Regions from separate parts of the Providencia sp. 2.29 genome, predicted to be linked through region 2. Evidence: predicted binding sites of a transcription regulator. Region 2 holds the regulator's gene; the other holds the start of a gene.
The links. The regulator PhoB, encoded in region 2, activates phosphate uptake and scavenging genes when phosphate is short. The targets are predictions, from matches to a motif close to CTGTCATAAAACTGNCNNAT.
Positions count from the first base shown of each region.

Region 1 (4,437 bases), 2.1 Mb from region 2:
AAAGGGTGATTCCGGTTGTGAGTGATTTGTATACTGCCGAAGGTGTAATTAATAAAAATAGCCTATGGGAGCGTTATTATCCCTTAATACGACATGAGGCCCTAAAATTACAAGTGAGATTGCCTGCGAGCGTCGATATTGATGATCTTATTCAAGCTGGCGGTATCGGGTTATTGCATGCGTTAGAGCGCTTCGATGCTTCTCAAGGAGCATCATTTGCCACTTATGCAGTGCAGCGTATTCGCGGCTCCATGCTAGATGAATTGCGCAGTCGAGATTGGGCACCGCGTAGTGTGCGCCGACAAGCTCGTGAAATGGCTAAAGTCATTGGAGAATTAGAGCAATCATTGAGTCGCAGTGCGACGGAAAGTGAAATTGCCCAAGCACTCAATATTGACGTTACAGAATACCGTCAAGCCTTACTTGATACCAACAACAGTCAACTTTATTCCTATGATGAATGGCATGAAATTCATGGCGAAAGCTGTGAGCCTGCTATTGATGAAAGTGATGGAGGCAATCCATTAAGTTTACTGATGGAGTCTAATCTACGCGCACAAATCATTGAGGCAATTGAGCAGTTACCAGAGCGGGAGAAACTGGTACTTACCCTCTATTATCAAGAAGAATTGAACTTAAAAGAAATTGGTGCGGTTTTGGAGGTCGGAGAGTCGCGAGTCAGTCAGCTCCATAGCCAAGCCATAAAACGTTTACGCGGTCGCTTAAAATCATTAACGGAGTCGTAGGCTATTTACGATTAAAAGAGCAGACAGGGAAGTGGCTAGCTAAAGGATGAGAGTATCAATAATGTGACTGTAATTTATTGCGTATTATCGCTACGCTTCTATAAGTTGGCGCTCTTGACTTAAGATAGTGTAAAGAGCGCCAGAGGCGTTGGTTAAAGGCTCGCAGCGTCAGCAATTAATTGGCCTAAAGCTTGCCAATTTTCATTATCGATCAGCTCATTAGGCACCATCCACGAGCCACCACAAACTAATACAGATGGTAGTGCTTTATATTCTTTGATATTTTTGGGGTTGATCCCACCCGTTGGCATAAAGTTAACAGGATAAACCGCGCTCATTGCTTTTAGCATCGCTACGCCACCAGAAGCTTCTGCTGGGAAAAACTTCACTGTGGTTAAATTAAATTCTAATGCCTGCTCAACTAAGCTTGGGTTATTGAGCCCAGGGATAATAATGACATTTTTTTGTTGGCAATAAGCGACGATTTTAGGGTTAAAACCTGGACTTACGATAAAATCCACGCCAGCGTCAATGGCTTGATCAACCTGTTGCGTGGTCAATACCGTGCCCGCCCCAATAAGGATTTCGGGGTATGCTGCTCGCATATTTTTAATCGCTTGTACTGCGGCGGGAGTGCGAAAGGTGACCTCAGCACAAGGTAGACCATTTTCCATTAGCGCTTGTGCGAGAGGCGCGCCATGTTCCGCCTTGTTGATTGTGATCACTGGCACCACACTGATTTTTTTTAGTTTTTCGATTAATTGATTCATGTTTAGATCCCTTTGATATTGTTTAGCTCTATGATAGGCATCGCTTCACGCGGAATAATGGCGCCTCGGTGTTGGATCACGGTTCCTGCAAGTAAATGGCCTGTGCGAGCCGCTTCTTCAGGAGAGCCACCTAGAATTCGACAGGCAAGATAGCCTGCACTGAAAGAATCGCCAGCGGCGGTGGTATCAATGACGTGAGTCACTTTATTCGCAGCCACTTCGAATTGTTGATCGTGAATGATGATATAGCAGGGTTTTGCTCCGCGTTTAATAACGATCTCTTCAACACCCTGCTGCTGTGCACGTGCAATGGATTGGCTTTCTTGCTGATCACCATACAGCAGTTGCTCATCATCAAAAGTTAAAAATGCAATATCAGTCAGTGATAACATTTGTTGGTAGGCTTGCTGTGCCGCCTCGACAGAAGGCCATAATGCAGGGCGATAATTATTGTCAAAAATGACCTTAGCACCTGATTGGCGAGCCGTTGCTAACAGTGTAAACAGTAATTGGCGAGCGGGTTCAGGTAAAATGGCTAAGCTAATCCCACTTAGATAGATATATTGCTGTTGATTGAGTAATTGTTGAGTTCGCTCGGCGGTTTGCTCATTCAACCAAAATTTGGCCGCTGAGTTATCACGCCAATAAAAAAAACGGCGCTCGCCATCCTCTGATGTTTCAATTAAATACATACCGGGAAGGTGTTTTTCGGCGATCACGACATGGTCGGTATAGATCCCTTCGGCTTGCCAACTTTCTCGCATTTGTTGGCTAAAGGGGTCTTGACCAAGCCCCGTTAAATAGCGAGTGACAACACCTTGTTTGTGGGTTAAACGTGCAAGGTAGAGTGCACTATTTAGGGTGTCTCCGCCAAAAGTCTGCTTAAATAATTCCCCTGATTTTTGTAACTCAACCATACATTCGCCAATCACGGCAACTTGCAAAGCTGTAGCCATTTTTACCACCTATCGTTTTTATTTTTTATAACCGAATTGAGTCAAACCTCATTAGCTAACAGCATTAAAACCTATTTTTTAGACAAGTTCAAATAAAAATGAAACGCTGTTTTAAAAATATCAAATCACCGTTCTTGTTTTTCATGAAAGTGATCTTTATGCTGTTGAGTAAACATAAAGTCAGCACATCAAACCATCTGATATGGCTATCATATTGATTTGAATAAATAGGAAGGTGAATGGTGGATAAGGTCACGCAAACGGATGCCGTTTCGTCAGTAGTAAAAGTATTCAGTATTCTCAATGCATTAGGAGAACAAAAAGAGATTGGTGTGTCTGAGCTTTCACAACGACTGCTGATGTCAAAAGCGACTACCTATCGTTTCTTGCAAACCATGAAACAATTAGGTTATGTGGCACAGGAAGGGGAAGCGGATAAATATTCATTGACGCTTAAACTATTCGAGTTGGGGGCTAAATCTCTAGAGTATGTTGATTTAATTGAAATTGCTGATAAGGAGATGCGCCATATTGGACAGTTAACCCATGAAGCGCTGCACCTTGGTGCTTTTGATGATAATGCGATTATTTATATTCATAAAATTGATTCTAGCTACAACTTGCGCATGTACTCACGGGTTGGACGGCGTAATCCATTGTATTGTACCGCGATCGGTAAGGTGCTTTTAGCATGGCAGGATGAAGCAACAGTAACAGGTATTTTAGCGCAGATTGAATTCGTCAAAAAAACCGATACAACACTATTGAGTATTGAGGCGTTAATGGCTGAATTAGCGGTGGTGCGAGAGCAACATTATGCAGAGGATAGGGAAGAGCAAGAGTTAGGGTTACGTTGCATTGCCGTACCTATTTATGACCGCTTAGGGCATGTGATAGCAGGACTATCAATCTCCTTTCCTACAATTCGTTTTGATGAACAGCAGTTGGAATATTATATCCGTTTGCTAAAGGCTGCCGGACGTCAGATTTCAGAAAAAATGGGATACCACGCTTATCCGTCATAGTCAGGGTTTAAACCAGTTATTTTTCATTGAGCTTTATATGATTGACTATTTGATATTAAAGTTTAATTAAATCAATCGTTTGATGCTTGGTTAAACTATCACTTATTTGCGGATAAAAAGACCAATCACGCGAGTTTTTACTGATAAAACTCGCCATCTCATTTGTCATATTTATAATTTTGGCATTATCTTGTAATGAAAATATGATGATGCTTAAAAATTTATTGATATTTAGCCTATTTATTATGTCTCCCCAAGCCATAGCAACGGATTATACCTTCACAGAAAAAGCGCCTGCTGACCGTGTGTATGATGAAGATTATCAAGGTATTGATGCTATCAAGCAGCAGCAACGCTTCATGTTTGATCCAAACAAGAAAGTCGCTGAAGAGGAGCGCAGCTATGAAGATTTACTTGCTCAAAAACAACAAAATGATGCGTGGGATAGTTGGGGTAATGATGTCTGTCATCGCTCTTTCACCACGATGGGATGCACTAGTGAGCCAGCATGGTTGCATGATCCGCAACAATTGAAGCACATGATTGAACAAGCAGGAAAATAAGGTGAGGCAATGTATCGCCTCACCTTGGGCCGTTATTTCAGTGCGTTAGTGAAGCGTTCCGTGTATTCAAAATCTTTGGTTTGCTCGGGGTTACCTGAATAAGAGGCTGATGCGGACTCGCCGACGCCGACCCTATCGCGGGTTAAGCTCCACATTGAAATTAAGTTCACACCATTAGTTTTTGCAAAATTACTTAATGTATTGATATCGTTAAAATTAAACATAGACCTATCATCATTAAGGCCGATCATCGGTGTGACTTGTACTAAATCATACAGCTCAGCATCTGTCAGTGTAGGGTAGTAGGTTTTTAATTGGTTTTTTAGACTGGTTGCCACATCTACGGCGGCCTGCCCCATATTTTTATCCGTTCCTTG
Region 1 covers NZ_CP065420.1:2,927,225-2,931,661, reverse strand. The annotation lists gene I3B46_RS13670 (RNA polymerase sigma factor FliA) at 18-746, shown strand; gene I3B46_RS13665 (bifunctional 4-hydroxy-2-oxoglutarate aldolase/2-dehydro-3-deoxy-phosphogluconate aldolase) at 899-1,516, opposite strand; gene I3B46_RS13660 (sugar kinase) at 1,519-2,472, opposite strand; gene kdgR (DNA-binding transcriptional regulator KdgR) at 2,712-3,497, shown strand; gene I3B46_RS13650 (hypothetical protein) at 3,704-4,060, shown strand; gene I3B46_RS13645 (chitinase) at 4,093-4,437, opposite strand, start outside.
Region 1: the regulator PhoB is predicted to act here: its motif matches at 2,579-2,598, upstream of kdgR (DNA-binding transcriptional regulator KdgR).

Region 2 (4,437 bases):
GTAAGCGGGCAGTTAACTGTTGTTGGCGTTGCTGCCAATACAACGCTTGTTGGTTTCGCGTTCGTTTTTGATTAAGCTGCCTTTCTTGGTCTGCTAATACGGTTTGTTGTTCGATGAGGGCTTGATGTTCGCTTTCGGTGAGCAAATGAATGCTTTGCGCTCGAGCTTTTAAAATCTCTAAATCATTTTTGACCTGTTTGTGCTGGCGATAGATATAGCTGGATATTTGACTATAAATTTCCGTGCCGGTGATCTCTTCTAACAGATCGGCTCGCTCTTTTTCGCTCGCATTTAAAAAGGCGGCAAAATCCCCTTGTGAAAGCAAAATAGACTTTGTAAACCGTCCGAAATCTAGCCCTGTGATCTGAACAATTTGTTCTCGTATGTCACTGACTTTTTCCGCAATGATTTTACCGTCACTGACAGTCGCTAGCTCGGCTTTTGGCGGTTGTAATTTTCCTTCTGGCTTGTTGCTGGCTCGTCGTTGGCTCCAAAATGCGCGGTAAGCGATACCTTTGACCTCAAATTCCACTTCAGCCAAGCACTCGCCAGTATGGCGTGTCATAAGCTCATTTTGTTTAACGGATAGTGTACTTAAACGAGGTGTTTGGTGATAGAGTGCGAGACAAATAGCATCTAGTAAGGTGGTTTTACCCGCCCCAGTAGGGCCTGTGATCGCAAACAATCCTTGGCTAGCAAACGGCTCTTGGGTGAAGTCAATTTTCCATTCGCCTTTTAGAGAGTTAATATTTTTTAGGCGTAGACTTAAGATTTTCATGAATTTCCCTCTAACTCAGCACGCAAAGCGTCATAAGATTGCCTAAAGAGTACTAATAAGCGCTGCTCTTTTTCTTTATCATCTAGCGACTCTTCCGCTAAACGACGCAAAAATACCTCTTCGGCGGTAAGCTCATTTAAGGTTTCATTAGCGAGAGCTTGTTGGGGGTTTTGTGGTTTACGTGCACGGCGTAACAATACAACTTCAACGGGTAAGCCTTTGATAATACTTTCGATACGTTGTTGGATATCAGCAAGATAGTCCTGTGAAGCGACTTCGATATCTAACCAAACTGGGGGCGTATCTGGCTTGATAGAGAGTGCATGTAACTGATTTTGAATGTCTGCAAGTGACCCTTTTAGTGTTTGCAAAGGTTGAAAAGTTGGGATCGCAAGTTGGTGGATTTGCGACAGTTCGCGGCCATCAAACTCCACTAAGCAAACACTTTTTTGTTGGTTCGCTTCATCAAAGCTTAATGCAATCGGTGAACCAGAGTAACGAATATGTTGCTGTTGACCAATAACTTGCGGACGATGAATGTGCCCCAAGGCGATATAGTCAGCCGGAGGGAAAGCGGCAGAGGGAAATGCGTCTAAAGTACCAATATAGATATCACGCACAGAGTCCGTCAATTCAGCCCCGACAACCGTTAAATGCCCCGTTGCGATAATTGGGATATCTAACCCCATAGTTTGCCGCTGCTGCTCGGCAAGCTGATAGCTAGCTTGGTAATAGTCACGAATGGCTGTTTGTAATGATAGCTGCTTCTCTTCACTGCTCTGTCCTGCAACACTTAATTGAATATCTCTAGGGCGTAGAAAAGGGATCGCACACAACAGTGCTCCGGGTTGCCCTTGTGCATTCTTTAATGTGATCACATGGGGCGTTGCTCCTGAAGTGACGACATCCGTATTCAAATAGGCAAGCAGTGAACTGGTTTCATTTAAGACGGAAACAGAGTCATGGTTACCACTTAGGATCACCAATTGGCAACCTGTTTGCTGTAGCGAGACGACAAATTGATTATAAAGCTCACGGGCATAACTTGGGGGGGAGCCGGTATCAAAAATATCTCCCGCAACAATCATGGCATCAACTTGATGAAGTTTGACCTGCTCAATAAGCCAAGTTAAAAACTGTTGATGTTCGGCTGCGCGGCTTTTAGTGAAAAAATACTGGCCAAGGTGCCAGTCAGAGGTATGGATAATACGCATGAAGGCCCCTTCCTACGGCTTTATATGTATACTATGCTCAGTATACCCTATCATGACCCTTTAAGGGGATCTCTGAACAAGCAGACAATTCAATGTGATAACGATAGGCGAAGCAGCAGGCGCGACGATGTAAAGTATGACGAGAATGTTTCACTTAAATGACAATTTACCGCTAATATAGAAAGGATTATTGTTATTTGATGACGGTATTCATAATTCTGTCATAAAAGTGACGCATAATGCTTTCACTTTTAATGATCTCTTCTTATTTACAGGATTAATCATGGCAAGACGCATTCTAGTGGTTGAAGATGAAGCGCCCATCCGAGAAATGGTTTGTTTTGTATTAGAGCAGAATGGTTTTCAGTCGATTGAAGCTGATGATTATGATTCCGCCATCGCGCAGTTAGTTGATCCATTACCCGACCTTGTTTTATTAGACTGGATGATCCCTGGTGGTTCAGGCATTCAAGTGATTAAACACATGAAACGTGACAGTGATACGCGCGATATTCCTGTGATGATGTTAACCGCAAGAGGGGAGGAGGAGGACCGCGTAAAAGGATTGGAAGTGGGGGCGGATGATTACCTAATAAAGCCGTTTTCACCCAAAGAGCTTGTCGCTCGTGTGAAAGCCATTCTACGTCGTATTTCCCCGATGGCAACAGAAGACATTATTGAAATGAACGGGTTAACACTAGACCCAACGTCTCATCGGGTCAGCAGTAATGACACTCCTATTGATATGGGGCCGACGGAGTATAAGCTGCTGCATTTCTTTATGACTCACCCTGAACGAGTATATAGCCGCGAGCAGTTACTCAATTATGTATGGGGAGCGAATGTGTATGTTGAAGATAGAACGGTTGATGTGCATATCCGCCGCCTCAGAAAAGCCTTGGAGGCTGAAGGGCATGATAAAATGGTTCAAACAGTGCGTGGTACTGGTTATCGCTTCTCAGTGCGTTACTGATCAATAACAGGAGATACCAGTGCTTGAACGCCTATCATGGAAACAGCTAATTTGGGGGCTGTTTTTATTCATCTTACCTGCATTAATCTTATCGATTTTTATCGGCCATCTTGCATGGCTTTTAGTCATCTCATTGACCGCAGCGCTGATTTGGCACAGTTATAACTTGATGAAGTTGTCATATTGGTTATGGCTTGATCGGAGCATGCTGCCCCCTGATGGTAAAGGCGGCTGGGAGCCAATCTTTTATGGGATCTATCAGCTTCAGCAGCGCAACCGAAAACGTCGGCGTGAATTAGGGCAGTTGATCAAACGCTTTCGCAGTGGCGCAGAATCTCTCCCTGATGCCGTCGTAATGATGACTCTTGAAGGGAATATTTTCTGGTGTAATCGCCATGCTCAACATTTATTAGGTTTTCGCTGGCCGGAAGATAGCGGGCAACCGATTTTTAATTTATTACGCTATCCAGATTTCAGCCGTTATTTTACATTACAAAACTATGAACAAGCGTTAACGATAGAGCTAAACAGTGGCGCTATTGTTGAATTTCGTGTCTTACCTTATACCGAAGGTCAGCTATTAATGGTTGCGAGGGATGTCACGGAAAAGCGCCGATTAGAAAAAGCACGTAGAGACTTTTTTGCGAATGTCAGCCATGAACTACGCACACCACTAACGGTGATCCAAGGTTATCTTGAAGTATTAGATGATCAAGAAAATGCCTCAGCTGCCAACAAAAAAGCGTTAACGGTAATGCAAGAGCAGGCGCATCGAATGGATAATTTGATTAAACAACTGTTACAGTTATCTCGCATTGAAGTGGCGCCTCATATTAATTTAGATGAGCAGGTAAATATTCCTGTAATTTTAAAAATGATTGAACAGGAAGCGATGAGTTTAAGCCAAGGGCGGCAACAGTTTAAATTTATGGTTGATGAAAAGCTGTATGTTTACGGTAATGAAGAGCAGCTTCGTAGTGCGGTGGCTAACTTGGTCTATAATGCCATTATGCATACACCGGAAGGAACAACGATCCAAGTCAGTTGGCAGAAAACACATAATGGGGCACGTTTTGGCGTTGCTGATAATGGGTTGGGGATCCCCCCAGAGCATATTCCACGTTTAACTGAACGTTTCTACCGTGTTGATAAGGCGAGGTCTCGCCAAACAGGGGGAGGAACGGGGCTTGGTTTAGCGATCGTCAAGCACGCTTTGCAGCATCATAATAGCCAATTAATGATAACCAGTCAGTTAGGCAAGGGGAGCGAATTCTCTTTTACTCTGCCTCCTGTATTGATCGTATCAGACAAAAAAACAGCTAAAACACTTCATTAAAGATGTGACATACCTCGATGAGAGCGGCAAACAGCCGTTCTTATCGACCCAATCCAACATATCATTATCACCGCCAGATATGTCGCTCCTTCTTATTTAAAAAATGAATCTCTCTATATTTGTGATGGGTTATTAA
Region 2 covers NZ_CP065420.1:794,995-799,431, forward strand. The annotation lists gene I3B46_RS03400 (AAA family ATPase) at 1-778, opposite strand, end outside; gene sbcD (exonuclease subunit SbcD) at 775-1,992, opposite strand; gene phoB (phosphate regulon transcriptional regulator PhoB) at 2,276-2,965, shown strand; gene phoR (phosphate regulon sensor histidine kinase PhoR) at 2,985-4,301, shown strand.